Regions from separate parts of the Leptospira cinconiae genome, predicted to be linked through region 3. Evidence: riboswitches for the same ligand, from Rfam matches in the RefSeq annotation. Region 3 holds a riboswitch; each other region holds the start of a gene.
What was found. Region 3 has a riboswitch for cobalamin ahead of AB3N61_RS06905 (TonB-dependent receptor). Riboswitches for the same ligand answer to the same signal wherever they lie in the genome.
Positions count from the first base shown of each region.

Region 1: it holds a riboswitch for cobalamin, as region 3 does, so the genes downstream of both, AB3N61_RS04525 (TonB-dependent receptor) here and AB3N61_RS06905 (TonB-dependent receptor) in region 3, are expected to answer to the same signal.
Region 2: it holds a riboswitch for cobalamin, as region 3 does, so the genes downstream of both, AB3N61_RS16420 (LIC13354 family exoprotein) here and AB3N61_RS06905 (TonB-dependent receptor) in region 3, are expected to answer to the same signal.

Region 1 covers NZ_CP162137.1:966,995-971,988, forward strand. Annotated here, with positions in the region: gene AB3N61_RS04510 (hypothetical protein) at 1-186, shown strand, start outside; gene AB3N61_RS04515 (CapA family protein) at 263-1,309, shown strand; gene lsa26 (surface adhesion protein Lsa26) at 1,691-2,431, opposite strand; cobalamin riboswitch at 2,781-2,969, shown strand; gene AB3N61_RS04525 (TonB-dependent receptor) at 2,995-4,994, shown strand, end outside.
Region 2 covers NZ_CP162137.1:3,562,541-3,567,534, reverse strand. Annotated here, with positions in the region: gene AB3N61_RS16425 (LIC_13355 family lipoprotein) at 1-667, opposite strand, end outside; gene AB3N61_RS16420 (LIC13354 family exoprotein) at 705-1,286, opposite strand; adenosylcobalamin (AdoCbl) riboswitch at 1,479-1,605, opposite strand; gene AB3N61_RS16415 (flavin monoamine oxidase family protein) at 1,844-3,184, shown strand; gene AB3N61_RS16410 (toprim domain-containing protein) at 3,243-4,994, opposite strand, start outside.
Region 3 covers NZ_CP162137.1:1,524,616-1,529,609, forward strand. Annotated here, with positions in the region: gene AB3N61_RS06890 (sensor histidine kinase) at 1-319, shown strand, start outside; gene AB3N61_RS06895 (response regulator) at 316-795, shown strand; gene AB3N61_RS06900 (response regulator) at 855-1,616, shown strand; gene AB3N61_RS06905 (TonB-dependent receptor) at 1,620-3,770, opposite strand; cobalamin riboswitch at 3,976-4,130, opposite strand; gene AB3N61_RS06910 (histidine phosphatase family protein) at 4,220-4,861, opposite strand; gene cbiB (adenosylcobinamide-phosphate synthase CbiB) at 4,871-4,994, opposite strand, start outside.

The DNA.
Region 1 (4,994 bases), 560 kb from region 3:
ACTTTTCCCAATTTTTGGCCTTTTACTTTTAGTCCTCCTTATAATCCGGTAAACGGTCTATTTTTTAGTACTATTAATCCGGGCTCTTGTATCGTGCGGTATACTGTAAGTGGAGAAGTGACATCTCAAAATTCCGGTTTAACTATCGGTGCCGATGCGGGGTCTCTCCCTTTCTTAATCCAGTGAAATGTGGTTGTATCTAAGCGACTTTATCTTAGAAAAACCGCTTTTCCAGAGACAGGGTTTCTAAAATCCTTCCCCTATGTATAGAAACCTTGCATTGTCCTCTCTTTTAGGACTCTCTCTTTTATTTTCCCAATGCCAACCGATCGAATCGGTTGAACCGGAAACATTGAAGATCAAAGCGGTGGGTGATTTAGTCATGGGGACAAATTATCCGGAGAATAAACTTCCTTCCGATCCTAGAAACACTTTGTTCTCTCAGGTGGAACCAAGTTTGAGAGGGGCAGATATACTATTTGCGAATTTCGAAAGTACTCTGACAGACTATCCTCATTGTGCCAAAAATATCAATCGCCCTCTTATATTCGCTTTCAGGACACCGCCATCGTATGCAAAAATTCTAAAGGATGTAGGATTCGATATAGTTTCGATTGCCAACAATCACAGCCTGGATTTTCACCAACAAGGGTTCGAGGATACCGCTAAAAATCTTTCCGAAGCCGGAGTTAGATTCACCGGAAAAAAGGGCGCGATCACTTATATGAACGCAAAAGGAATTTCCGTGGCTTGGATCGGATTTAGTCATATGGAAAGCGCGCATAATCATGTGAACCATATCGAAGAAGGTGTAGCTCTCGTAAAAGAAGCCAAAAAGAAAGCGCAACTTGTATTTATCTCGGTTCACGGTGGTGCGGAAGGCGGACCTGCTTTACATGTAAAAAACGAACAGGAAAGATTTTACGGAGAATATAGAGGAAATTTAGTCGCTTTATCTCACGCGTTGATCGACGCCGGTGCGGACTTATTCATAGGTCACGGTCCTCATTTGCCAAGAGCATTCGAATTGTATAAAGGAAAATTGATCGCTTATTCACTAGGGAACTTTTTAGGATATAGGGTATTCTCTACGAAAGGTTATGGCGGTTACTCTTTGGTCTTAGAAGCGGACTTGGACAAACAAGGGAATTTTATCAAGGGTAAGATCCATCCCTTACAACTGAGCCAAAACGGTATCCCTGCTCCTGATCCGGAGGCAAAAACTACGGAGCTGATCCAATCTTTGACTAGATCGGATTTCCCGAACAAAGGACCGAAAATCCAGTCGGACGGAAGTTTCCATCCATAATCTAGGGCTGTCCTGTAGGAGTTCCTACATATTTCGGCCTGTATTTTTGATTGCAAATTTTACGATTTTCTGATATAGGGAAAGCGGCTTCTCCCGCTGACCCGCCTCCACCACCCAAGCTCAGGGCGGGGCCGCTTTTTCAAAATTTACGTTCGATCAAACTTAGTGTGTTAAACTTGCGTTCCACCTCGTTTGACTTTCGTCACCGACTCAGCAAAGCTGGTTGTCTTCTCGCTCCCTACGAGTCGCTGCGAAGGGGTGGGGCCGTTTCCCAAAATTCAGTAGGAGCTCCAACAAGGCCCCGGTAAAATCCTTAAAATAAAAAAGACCGACGTAGGAGTTCCTACATCGGTCTTCTACTTAATAAAACTTTAATGTGAATTATTCAGTCTTTCCGGTAGGTTCCAATGCACCTGCAGGAGCTTTGAAGTTGATCTCATAAATATCATAATGAGAATTTCTCCAACCCTTTACGTAAGCCACGGAAACGCCTAAGAAATATCTAAGTCCGAATTTAAGAGTGTTAGTGGCAAAGGTTGCGATCTCTTCATCGGTAATTGAAAAAGGGTGCACTTTATTTCTGGTCTCGTCCAGATACAATCCTTCCCAAGTTCCAATCATAGTTCCCTTATATTCTAAACTTAGAATACGACCTGTAACGGAAAAATTCCTTTTTCCTCCGGATTTACTTTTGCTTACGATCTTGTCCGGTAAACCTTTCGGAAGTGATCTTTCTTGGAGTTGAGCTCCTATCACTTCGTAATCGGAAGACAACGCGATCGCTTCGAATCTATGGATCCTGTACTGGACTAAAATTTCCTGGTTCAGACTTTTGCTTAAGAAGTTCACCACATCCGCATTCTCGGGGCGTACGCTGAATTCGATTTTTTGTTTTGCCGGAGCATAACATTCGTCCTTCATTTCGTCGCAAGCTTCCGAATCGTTTATGGTATACACTTCTAAAAGACCTTCATAAGATTCAAAAACGATCCCTCTGCTTTCGAATTGGATCAATTTTGCAACTGTCCAACCTTCGGAATAAGTTCCTGCCGCAGATAAGGATGAGGTAGTTAAAAGAAAGATCCCTAGTAAAAGAAATCTTAAGGATGGAATTCGTTTCATTCGAGTTCGGTGCTCCCTGTTATGTAGGCAGACCCTTGGGGATTCCCTTTGGGTCGCGAATTCGTGAATCCTTTCCGATTTTTATCTTACATCAAGAAAATATTTCTTTCCGTTCTTGAAAAATCCGCATGTAAGTCCCTCCGAGATCTCAGTACTCTCCGTGTGAACCAATAAATGCACAAACAAGTTTCGCACAGAGTTCACGGAGCACACAGAGTTTTCATTTACAAAACCCGCCAGGGATGTGCAGGGCGCGAAGCGTCCTGAGCGTAAGCGAAGGACGAGGACGTATGTCCGAGCCCGGAGCAGCCCGGTCTTGCGTAAGCAAGAGGCGGCCAACCCTTTTTCAGATTGCCCCTTCGACTCTGGTTGGGAACCTGGTCTTGCAAGTAGATCTGAAAAGGGAATCCGGTGAAATTCCGGAGCTGTACCCGCAGCTGTAAACGCCTAAACGGTAAGACAAAACCACTGTCGAAAGACGGGAAGGGTCTTAAGCCGGGCGTGAGTCAGAAAACCTATCCGAGCTACTTTCAATATTTCGGCTTTCGGGAGTTAAGGCCTCAATGAACAAAAGACCCAAACAAATCGGTAAGATCCTTCATCTAGGTCTTTTTTTATTTTCCGTTCAAATATTTTCCCAAGAGAACCAGAAAACGGAAAGCTCCCCTGTAAAAGTTGTGGGAAAGACCAGTTCCAATTCTCAACCCGAAAATTTCAGAAAAAATCCGACCGGTTTTCAGACATCAATCGATTTGGACCAATACAATGCACGTTATACGAATCTTCCGGACGTTTTGGAAAGAGAGGCAGGGGTTCGGATCAGAAGATACGGAGGACTTGGGTCGTATTCCACTCTTTCTCTTCGAGGAACAAACCCGAACCAATCCAGGATCTTTATAGACGGAGTCCCTTTTAATAATGCGCAAGGTGGAGAAGTCAACCTGGCGGATCTTCCTTTCGACAATTTACAAAGTATAGAAGTTTACAGAAGTGGTGCACCTGTAGGATTTTCAGGATCGACTATCGGTGGAAGCGTAAACCTAGTCACAAGAGTAGGATCTGGTCCGCCTAAAACCCGGGTCAATATCGGTGCCGGAAGTTTTAATACGGGAAAAGGTAGCATAACGCATACGGGGACTTATGGCGGGATCGGGGCTAGTGTATTTTTACTTGGAGAAAAATCGGACCAAAACTTTTCTTATCTGAACAACCACGGCACATTGCTTGTTAATCCTTTAGACGATACGATCGATAGAAGAAGGAACGCTCAGTATGAAAGAACATCCGGAATGCTGGGACTGAGCGGAGATATCGGAGCCACCAAGATCAAATTTTGGAACGATCTAAATTATAGATTTCATGGAATTCCAGGACCAGCCAGTAACCAAACCCAAAAAGTACATCGCAGATATCTTAGAAATACTACCTCACTCGGAACGGATACGAAAGGTTTGTTTGATGGACTACTAAGGTTGGAGACTCGAGCTTTCACATCTTTTACGAACGACGACTTATTCGATCCTAAATCCGAATTTTCCAAAGGAACCCCTAACTCCACAGCCAATATGGGACAGTACGGGGCGCAAATCACTCCGACTCTCTATCTATTAGAATATTATCAAATATTGAAATTTCATGCAGGGATAGAAAAGGAAACATTCGAAAGATCCAGAAGTACACCTCAAAATATCGATCTTAAATACGAACCGGGAAAAACAAGAACCTACACGACGTTTCAGGTGGAGGATGAGTTCCGGTTTTTGGACGGAAAACTAGTTTTAACCCCGGGAGTTTCTTGGGATTCTTACCGGGATAAATTCCAGTCCGATGAACCTTGGTATAGAAAGCAGGATCCGTTCGCTTCTGCCATAAAAACCTCCGAATTTTCGAATCCTAAAGCGGGACTTCTCTGGAGGTTTTGGGAAAAAGAAAATTATTCTTTGGAATTCAAATCCAATATCGCAAAACAATATAGGATCCCGAGTTTTTTGGAACTATTTGGAGAGGTCGGGACGATCATAGCAAACGATTCTTTAAAACCTGAAAGAAGTGAGAATGCGGACGCGGGTATCACAGGCAAATACAAAAACGGGGAGCTTAAATCCAATATTACGATTTCCTACTTTAGAAAGAGGATCAAGGATATGATCCTTTTTATTCCGAATTCTCAGTTTACTCTCCGGCCTGAAAACATCGACTCTGCCAGGATTGATGGTGCCGAGGTTTCTCATAAGACGGAATACAAGGGCTGGAAATTTCTATTAGAATATACCTACCAAGAAGCGATCAATACTTCTCCTGCGCCTTATCTGAACGGTAAATATCTCCCTCTTAGACCGAAACATGAAATCTCCGGAACGATCGCATATAGAGGAAAAACCTGGGAGCTCGGTTTTGAAGGAGTGTATGTGGGAGCCGTCTTCAAAGACAGGACAAACGAATATGTGAATTACCAACCTGCTCGGCAGATTTGGAACGCGTATCTCACACTGGTATTATACTCTTCCACGGAAGAGGAAGATCCTAACAAAAAAGGAGAAAAGGCTCCGAAAGAACTGCTCTT
Region 2 (4,994 bases), 1.7 Mb from region 3:
CGAAACCGTCTCCTCCTCCGCCACCATTAACGATATCCGTATCAAAAACTTCCGAAACGGTCATAGGATTTGTATCCTGATTATAAACGAAAGGTGTGATACCTGCGAATCTTTCCCAATAAATTGGATTTCCTACAAAAGTGTTCGGATCGGGGTTCGTATATTCAGGATCCCAACCGCACCAATTGATTAAATCGTTTCCGACTTCAACGATTAAAGGTTCCATAAATACGTTGTTAAAAGGGTTGGAATCGTTTTGTACCCCGATGAAAAAAGGATTTTCGTAAACTATAAAATCGATCCCGCTTACGGGAAGAACCTTAACTCCGGACCAACGAAGTATGATCGCAGATCCGCTTCCGGAATCTTCTAAACTATAAACGTCCAAGGAGCCGTTAAATTTTCCCTGACCGCGAACTCCATCCACCAAACAATCGGAATCTTTGAATCCGACCCCGTTACTTGTCGGTGCAGAAACGATTTCATCGGCTACAAAAATTCCTCTACCTGTTTCCGGATTTTTCGAATCACAGGAACTTAGGAAACCGGATCCCCCTAAACCTAAAGCAAGAAGCGACTCGGCAGCGGATGAACTCTTGGAATCCTCACAATTGACGAGCCCAATAGAGAAACAGGCCAATATTAAGGAAATTTGAAATATTTTCATAAGGATTTCTTGCTCAACCTGTTTCTCTTATTCGATCTTAATTCAATTCAAGCCTGCTCCAAGGAGCCGGATCGAAACCGCTATTTAAACCGCAACCTGCGTTAATGTCGCTTGGATCGGAATAATAATCCAAATCATCGTCTTTGGCGGATGCTAAAGTTGTTTGAGTAGATACGTCTGAAAGGTCCGGACAAACGTAAGTTTTACCGTCTTTAATCGTCCATCTATACCAACCGTAACTTCCTTGAGAGAAGGAAGAATCTGAACGGAAGCGAACATAAATGACTTTTTTATTCGTATCGATCTCTTGGATTTCTCCGTATAAATAACTGTTTCCGTAAGTTTCGTCGAACATGGTTTGTGCGACTAAAGAAAGGGAAATATTGTACGTACCAACGATTTCATTTCCCGGCGCAGTATAAGTCCCGCCCGGGTAATCGGAAGTTCCATTGTAGTAATTGTAATTGCCCGCAATCGGATTTAATCCTGCAACTGCTACTAAAGCAAGTATGTTCTGATCGTCGGATTTTTTTGAATCTCCCAAATCGAAACAATTCACAAATACGAATAGTGAAGTGATGGTTAGCAGCAAGGTCGCTAGTTTTCTGAATCTTTTCATTTTTCTCTCCTGGTTCTGCCGGATATCGCAGAAAAAGAAAATAAAAGCAAAATTACGTTAGTCGATCATTGATCTTGTTCAGATCTGAACGATTGTGTATTTGCGGTGGTTTCTTTTTCCGTTCGAGAGCCCCGACATTTTAACTTTCGGGGCCCCATCGCAGAAAGCGCGGATGCGCTCAAGAGCGAGATTTACGATACTCCCCAACCTCGAGGTTTCAGTATCGCGGGGAAGATCTGGCTTATTCCGTTTAAAACGGACATCACAGTTGCGGGTCAGCGCGGGATTTTCACCCGACTTCCTCCCTGAAAGCGTAATTCCAGGTTTTGGTTTAGCGCTTCCCCTGGCAAGGGAAAAACTATTAGGATACGAAAGGTATCTATTCCTTGCAATATCGGAATAAATCTGCGATATTCAAAGTATAGGGACGGATTGGAACGATTCGGTGCATAATTTAAGATCAATGAGACTTATAGTTCGCAAAAAATTCGGGAAAGATCTTTCATAGACCGAAAATAAAAGAAAGAGTTCTAATAAAACTTCTAGAGAGGAATCCGATGAAAATTACCCGATCCACTTTTCTAAAAGCCGGAATTTTAACCGCCGCAGCTTTATTAGGAAGTCGTAAGGGAAATTTATCCGCTCAAAATACAAACTCCGGGAAAAAGGTGATCATACTTGGTGGGGGACTTTCCGGACTTTATTCCGCGTACATTCTAGGAAAAACAGGAAGTAAGGTAACTCTGATAGAGGCTACCGACAGAGTTGGAGGAAGAGTAAGATCCATACAGGATCCTTCCGGTCATGTGGTGGAGCTAGGAGCGGAATGGGTTTCTTCGGAGGATAAAACGGTCCGCAGTTTGGTTAGAGAACTGGGATTAAAATTGCAACCTTCTCCTTTGATCCCTGATCTGTTTTTAGGGACTTACAAAAAAGCGGGCACATGGGAACTTTCTTCTAAATCCCAGGAGATCCTAAGTAAATTAATATCACAAAATTCTAAATTAGATACGGCTCAACAACAAGCCTTGGATCGGATTAGCTTTTATAATTATCTAATATATCAGGGAGTCAATCCGGAAGACTTGGCCTTGCTTGGCCATAAACTTTCTCTTCATTACGGAGATAGTATTCGCGTTCTATCCGCCGAAAAAGTTTTAAGCGATCTTGCACAATTCCCCCAAAGGAATAGTAGAATCGAAGGTGGAATGGAAAGTATCGCCAAAACCTTGGTGATGAATATAGAAAACACCGAATTCGTTTTTTCGGATCCCGTGCTGTCTGTGGACCAGGATTCTTCGGGAGTTACGGTAAGTACAACTTCCGGCAGAAAATTTAACGGTTCAGCTTGTATATGCACTTTACCTGCGAATCAAATTTCGAACGTAAAATGGAATCCGGGACTGGATAAGGAAAAACTATTGGCCGCATTGAGAGTTCGCTATTCGCAGATCTTTAAATTGTTTTTGGTATTAAAAGAATCGCCATGGGAATCTTCTCCTTTTTCAGTCCATTCGGATGCTGCCGCTCAATTTTTATATGATGCAGGTACCAAGTCGGATACCGGAGATAAGGTTTTAGGAGTTATAGCTAACGGAGATAGATTTTCCGTATTCGATTCTGCCAGCCAAGACCAAAAAGTGGAATATATTCGCCTCACTCTCGATCGTTTGGGTTTGAAGAAGGACTTGCAGATACAAAGATTCTATTTTACGGACGCTAAAAAAGATTACGTACCCAATGGGATCGCCGAATTTCCACCGGGAAGTTTTGGATCGGAGATCATTCTCAGAAAACCGTTTGATCGTATCTTCTTCGCAGGAGAACATACCGGAGAAATTACCGGAACAGTAGAGGCGGCATTAAGCTCCGCGATCAAAGCCGTAAATCTGGTTTAAACAAAAAAACCCGGAATCACTTCCGGGTTTTTTTATCTTAAGATACTAAGTCGGAAGGTTAATCTTCGATCACGCTCATTGCGTATTCGGATATAGCATCCCTTCTTTGTTCCGCAAAGTCTTTGTGGAACCAAAGGTTTTGGATCTTAGAAGCTTCTTTCTTGTTTCCGATGGTGATCTTGGTCATACACTCATCGACTGCGAACTTCATCGCTTCTTTCCCGGTCTCTCCGAGTCCTTTGTTTCGTTTTTTACGAACGATCTGGCCTCCGGATTTTTCCACTCGTTTGACTAAGGCATCGTAATCCTTATCGTCGATACAGAATATGGTCTCTGTCTTTTTGGAATCTCCCATTTTAACATCCACCTCGTACAAAGGTGCGCTGGAAATATGGATGAGTCCTAGGTCGAAAAGTTCCGGCCAATACTCGTAAAAGAAAGAAAGCATTAAGGAACGGATCGCATATCCGTCAAAATCCGCATCCGTGATGATACTTACTTTTTCATAATTCAGTTCGTCTATAGATTTTACTTTTTGGTCCAAAGGAAGACCTAGTATCGCGACTATGTTCTTTAGCTCTTCGTTTGCGATCGCTTTTGCTAGGGAAACTCCCTTGCAGTTCATGGGTTTTCCTCTGAGAGGGAACAGACCATGAAGTTTTGGATTTCTTGCGGGACGAAGACCGGCAATCGCGGAATCTCCCTCCGCTACGAATAATACCCTTCCCGAATCTCCCGGTTTTCCCGTAGGAGGCATGAGTTTAGGTATATTCATCTTACTTGCTTTTTTGAGTCCGCGTTGTGCGTCTTCGAAAGCTTTTAGTTGGGTACGTTTCTCCATTTGGAGTTTAACTTCTTCCAATAATCCGGTTTTTTTAATAAACTTATCTAAGTGTTTATCCACCGCATTACGGATGTCTTCGTTTAAGTCGTTGATCAAATAAGATTTGTCCTGAGATTTAAAACGAGGATTGAGCAGCCTCATGTTCACATACATGTGAAAGCAGTTTCTTACGTCGTTACGAGTACAGCTTGTTTTGAGTTTTTTCTCTAAGGAAACGATCTGGCTTTTTTTACGGACCTCGTCACAAAGTCTATTTTCCAGATACTCGATGGCTGAACCGCCTTGAGGAGCAAATATGGAGTTCACCCAAGTCAGGTTTTTGTTCTGTCCGATCACTAAGTAAGCTTCTAAATGTAATTGGGATCCGGCAGACGGTGCATTGTAATCCAATTTGTAGTAAGTCAGATCGGAATGTGAGAATATCTCATCCAAACCTTTTTTGAACTTAAACTTTTCCTTCTTACCTTTATGAACGAACTGCACTTCCAATCCAGGATTGGTCATTGCAATGTCCTGCAGATACTGTTTCATCAGATCCACGTTGAAGGAAATATCCAGGTTATTGAAATACTTGGGATTAAGTTCGAATTCGACCGAAGTTCCGTGATCTTCTTTGGAGCCTTTTTCGATCGCCTCAATCATATTCGTTTTTTTGCAAATAGGATTCAGTTTATCAATCTGATCTTTTGTGAGAACTGGGCAGTCGTCGAATTTTCCGTGCTCGTCGAAATACAGGAAAGCTTTTTCTGTGTCTTCTTTGGAAAGTTTATAAGAACGGATCTGCTTCTTTGCGTCTTCGTGAATCGTGAACAGTTTTTTGAAAGTGACTGCGTCGTTAGTGGTTTTTACTTTAAAATAAGAAGAAACCATTCTTACAAGGGAGATACCTACTCCGTTCTGGCCGGCAACATGGTCTTGTTTTACCTGGTCGTCGAAGTTCTCTCCGTACATCAAATGTAGAAATAC
Region 3 (4,994 bases):
TTTAACTTTGGATACGGCGATCCATTGCGGATTGATCGTAACGGAGCTTGTTACCAACTCCTTAAAATACGGATTTAAGGATAGGAGCGACGGAACGATCAAAATCTCAATTATATCTAAATACGACGAGTATTCTTTGACCGTGGAAGACGACGGTGTCGGTTTTCCCGAAGAAATTGACTATCGACAAACCGATTCTTTAGGTTTACAATTAGTTAATACTTTGACCAATCAAATAGACGGAAGTCTGATCCTGGATCGGAGCAAAGGGACTAAGTTCACCTTAGTCTTTCGGGAAAGGAGCCGAGTTCGAAAATGATCTCCAGCGAAGCAAAAATATTGATCGTAGAAGACGAGAGTATAGTCGCTAAGGACATACTCAGTAAATTGTCCGATCTCGGTTATGATTTCGTAAGTATCGCTTCCACCGGAAACGAAGCATTAAGAAAAGTTTATTTAGATAAACCGGACCTTCTTCTTATGGATATTATGTTATCCAGAGGGAATTACGATGGGATAGAGACGGTCCAGGAGATTTTGGACAAGATGGATCTTCCTGTGATCTATCTGACCGCTTATGCGGATGAATCCACACTTTTGCGCAGTAAACCCACTCGACCGTACGGATATCTGCTTAAACCTTTTCAGACCAAGGAATTACAGATAGCGATTGAGATAGCTCTGAATAAATACAGTCTAGATAAAAAGAGAAAAAGGGAAAGAAGAAATATGTCGGCCATATTGCACGGTGTAAAGGACCTCATTAAACCTTCTTCCGAAGAAGCCGGTATTTGAAACATTATTATAAAAAATAATATTCTAATTTATTAAAGTTAGATATTTTCGGAGACGAAATGAAAGCTGCTAGGATTTTGATCGTAGAGGACGAGGGTCTTGTCGCCCAGGATATTCGGCATAGATTGGTAAGGATGGGATATCCGGAACCAAGTATCGCCAATACCGGCGAAACTGCGGTCAAACAGGCAATTGCACTACAGCCTGATTTGATCTTGATCGATATTGTTCTTGCAAACGGATATTTGGACGGAATAGACGCTGCTAAAAGGATCCGAAAGTTTTTAGACGTTCCTATCGTTTATATTACTGCTTCTTCGGATTCTCAGACATTGACCAGAGCAAAATTAACGGAACCGAATGCGTATATTCTAAAACCGTTTCAAACCAGGGAATTGCAGATAGTGATCGAACTGATACTCTACAAACACCAAGTGGAGAAGGAGTTGATGGAAAAGGCGAGACTTGTTTCTGCAGAGCTTCGTAATATGCAGGAAGGAGTGATCGCTTTCGATTCTAAGGGACAGATCTCGTTTATGAATTTATCTGCGGAGAAGCTCACCGGTTGGTTGGAATCGGATGCTATCGGAAAACCGCTCGGAGATGTGCTGAGTATGAAAAATCTTCCGGATATGGAAAGTTTCGAATTGGATAACCATCTTTCGGAAAAAATCCCCATTGAGTCGGTTCCTTCTCACGGGCTCTTACTGTCAAAGAACGGACTTAGTACCGAAGTGTTTACATTTACTAAATCCGTTCCTAAAAATAAGGAAGTGGACGTGGACCGTATTTTGGTCATACGAGACTACATCAAAAAATAGACCTTAAAAAGAAGCCCGCACTGAAATTCGTATCGATCTAGGCAGAGCGGGGTGGGTATGTATATCATTGTATCCACCTTCATTCGGACCTACCGGTTCGTTCTTTAATCTGGAAGCGTAATAATAATCTATATCGCTCACATGAGCGTTCAATAAATTAAATACTTCGAAAACGATACTAAGATCTTCGCCGATATTCCTCCCAAATTGGAAATTTACAGTCGTGGACGCGGGAGAGCGAACCGTATTATCTTCGATCAAGGAACGATTCCCGAAATATCTCACCCTTAAAGACCCGAAAAATCCATCAGGATTTTTTAATGTGATCCCGGAAGCCAATGTATGGCGGATGGAACCTGGGATATAATTCCCTGAAGGATCATCATCTCTGAACCTTGATTTGGAAGTCGCAAAATCCGCATCTATCATGAGCCAAGAATTATAAGAATAATAATTGGCCCATTCGATCCCTTTTCGTGTGCTTGGTCTGCTTGCTTCCGTGGTGCCGTTATCGCCGGTGAACAAGAGTTCTGAATTCATATCCAATTGCCAAACGGAGAAAGTGGATTGCCAACCGTGGACCGGTTCGGTCCGAATTCCAACTTCTCCACCCCTTGTTTGGACCAAAGGATTTGCCGGATCCGTTTTTTGGACCACACCTCTTGCGTCGTTACTATGGAATCCGTATCCACCGTTTATATAAAGTTCAATTTTACACCAAGGTCCTATAATGATACTTCCTTTCGGGCTATAGATTCTTGCGTTCCTATCGGCTCTTTCTTTCGTTCCCCAATCATCGACGTTAAATGTATAATAGTCTCCTCTTATCCCGAATACCGTTCTGAATTTATTCGCCCATTGTATCTTGTTTTCATAATATAATCCGGAGCTGAGTTGTGTGATCCCATCTTCTCTTACCGTTTCTAATCTGGCTCTTTTTTCGGTATGGAAGAGTCCATTTTGGATATAATCTCTTCTGATCTGAAGTCCGATGGTGTTCTCCATTCGGATCCCCCAGAATTCGCTGATATCCTTATAACTGGATTTACTTCCTGCAATCGTTCTTCGATCCGCTTGTTCGTGTTGGTCTCCTCTTTCGGGATCGTCCAAGTAATATGTGAAGTTGGAGAATAATCGTAAATCGTAATATATACCGTAAAATTGGGTTTTTGCCTCGTATCCCTTTTCGGAACGATGAGCTTCAAAGTTGATACTGGCTCTGTTTGACCATCCGCCGTCGTTATGGTCCACACTTTCGAATCTACTTAAACCCGAATCCGGCTCCAACCATGAGTCGCCTAGTCTAAGCGCCCTTTTAGGAGCCTGCCCTGTAGAATGCCAGCTACCTTTATAACCCATGAGACCGATGCTAAATCCTTTTTGTTTATTTCCAACGGAATAACTAGTGACACCATTCACTCTTCTGAAGTTATCCGAAATTACCCAAGGACCGTCATTATGGGAGGCTTCGAACGCATACAAAAGATCTCCCGGGCCTAACTTATGGGATTTTGCGATCAAAGTCCTTGCATAACCGAGGGTTCCACCTTCCACATTCGCAATCCCTTTTACAAGACTCTTAAAATAAGAAATATTGAATGCACCTGCCGATGCGAAGTCCCCTTGGTCGGCATAATAAACCCCCTTCTTATATTGTATTTGTTCCACAAGTTCAGGTATAAGAAAATTCAGATCCGTATAACCTTGACCGTGAGCGTGACTAACGTTATTTACCGGCATTCCGTCCACATTGGAAGAAAGATCCGTACCGTGATCCAAGTTGAAACCTCTTAGAAAGAACTGGTTCGCTTTACCCCCTCCGCTATGTTGGGTTACGATCGCACCCGGAATTAATTCCGCGACTTCTCCCTGCCTCATAATAGGTCTAGTCTTGATCTGATCGGAACCTACCACACCTTCGCTTGCCGAAGACGCGATCCCGATTAGATTGGACCTTCTATCCCGGATTACGATCGTATCCGGCTTATATTCCGAGATCTTTTTTTTGAACTCCGATTTTTCGGTATCCGTCTTTTCTTTTCCGTTAGTCGGTTTTGTTTCCCGATCCTGGGAAAGGATAGGGGATAAGCTCGCACATACAAAGTACGATAAGGATATGCCTAAGCCGGCAATCCGGAAGATATTTTGTTTCATGGTTTCGTCCGTTTTTTGGAAAACTTTCGAAACAAAGATAAACTAACGAATGTTAGACTAATTTACGTCAAAATACGAATATGTAAATTGGGCAAATATATTAAATGATGAATTTATCTTGGTTCCGAGAGCCCCGATTTTTAACTTCCGGGGCCCTTCGCGGATGCACGGACGTGCTTGGCGAGAATGCTAACATACCTAACCTCGAGGTTTTAGTCTGCAGGGAGATCTGGCTTGCGGAATAAAATAGAAAGAGAATATCTTTCCGATCTAATATCCGATCACAGTTGCGGGTCAGCGTGGGAATTACACCCAACTTCATCCTGAAAGTTAAGACGATCTTTTGAAGAGACACGGTTTACTCAATCAAAAAAGTTTTATCAGCGGTAAAAAAAGAATATTCTAATTATTTATAATAGTCTGCGTAAAGGTAGGTCATCGATAGGTATCTAGTCTCGATTTGTATTATTCTCGATCTTCGAGGGAAGATCTTTCGTATAAGTTTTTTCTATATTCTCGGAAAAGAGAAATAATTCCAGGATCTCACAATTCCCAAGTTTAGAATAGTGGGATATTTTAAGTGAATAACGTTCAAAAAATCTCGAAAGTACGAATCCGTGACTACAAATTGCCACTTTCTTTTTGTCATAAATTTTCAATAAATTTAATATAGTTTCAACGACCCGAGACTCCGCTTCGGATTTGCTTTCTCCTCCCGGGAATCTAAACTGATCGTAAACGTTATCCGAACTTTTCCAGGCGGAATAGGACGTTTCTCCGAATAGCCTCGAAATCTCCGATTCTAAGACCCCTTGTGCTTCTCCTAAGTGGATCTCTCTGAGCCCCGGATGATATATAATCTCTATTCCTAACTTTTGAGAGATCGGTTTTGCAGTTTCTTTCGTCCTTTTTAAATCACTGCTAAAGATCAGTTCTATTCCTGTATCTTTTAACTGATCCGCTAAATTGATCGCTTGTTCTTGCCCATGTTCGGAAAGCGGCGTATCGATTTGTCCTTGCAACCTTCTCTCTCTGTTCCATTCCGTTTCTCCATGCCTAATTAGGAAAAGGTGATATTCTTCTTTTTTCATCGGATTAATTTAGGATTGGAAGAACTTGCCGTATAATAATTGAGCCGCCAGTCCCAGACAAAGAAACAAACCGGAGGAAAAAATAGAGGTTAAAAATATAATTTTATTCGCATCTAAGATCAGGTTTGGGACT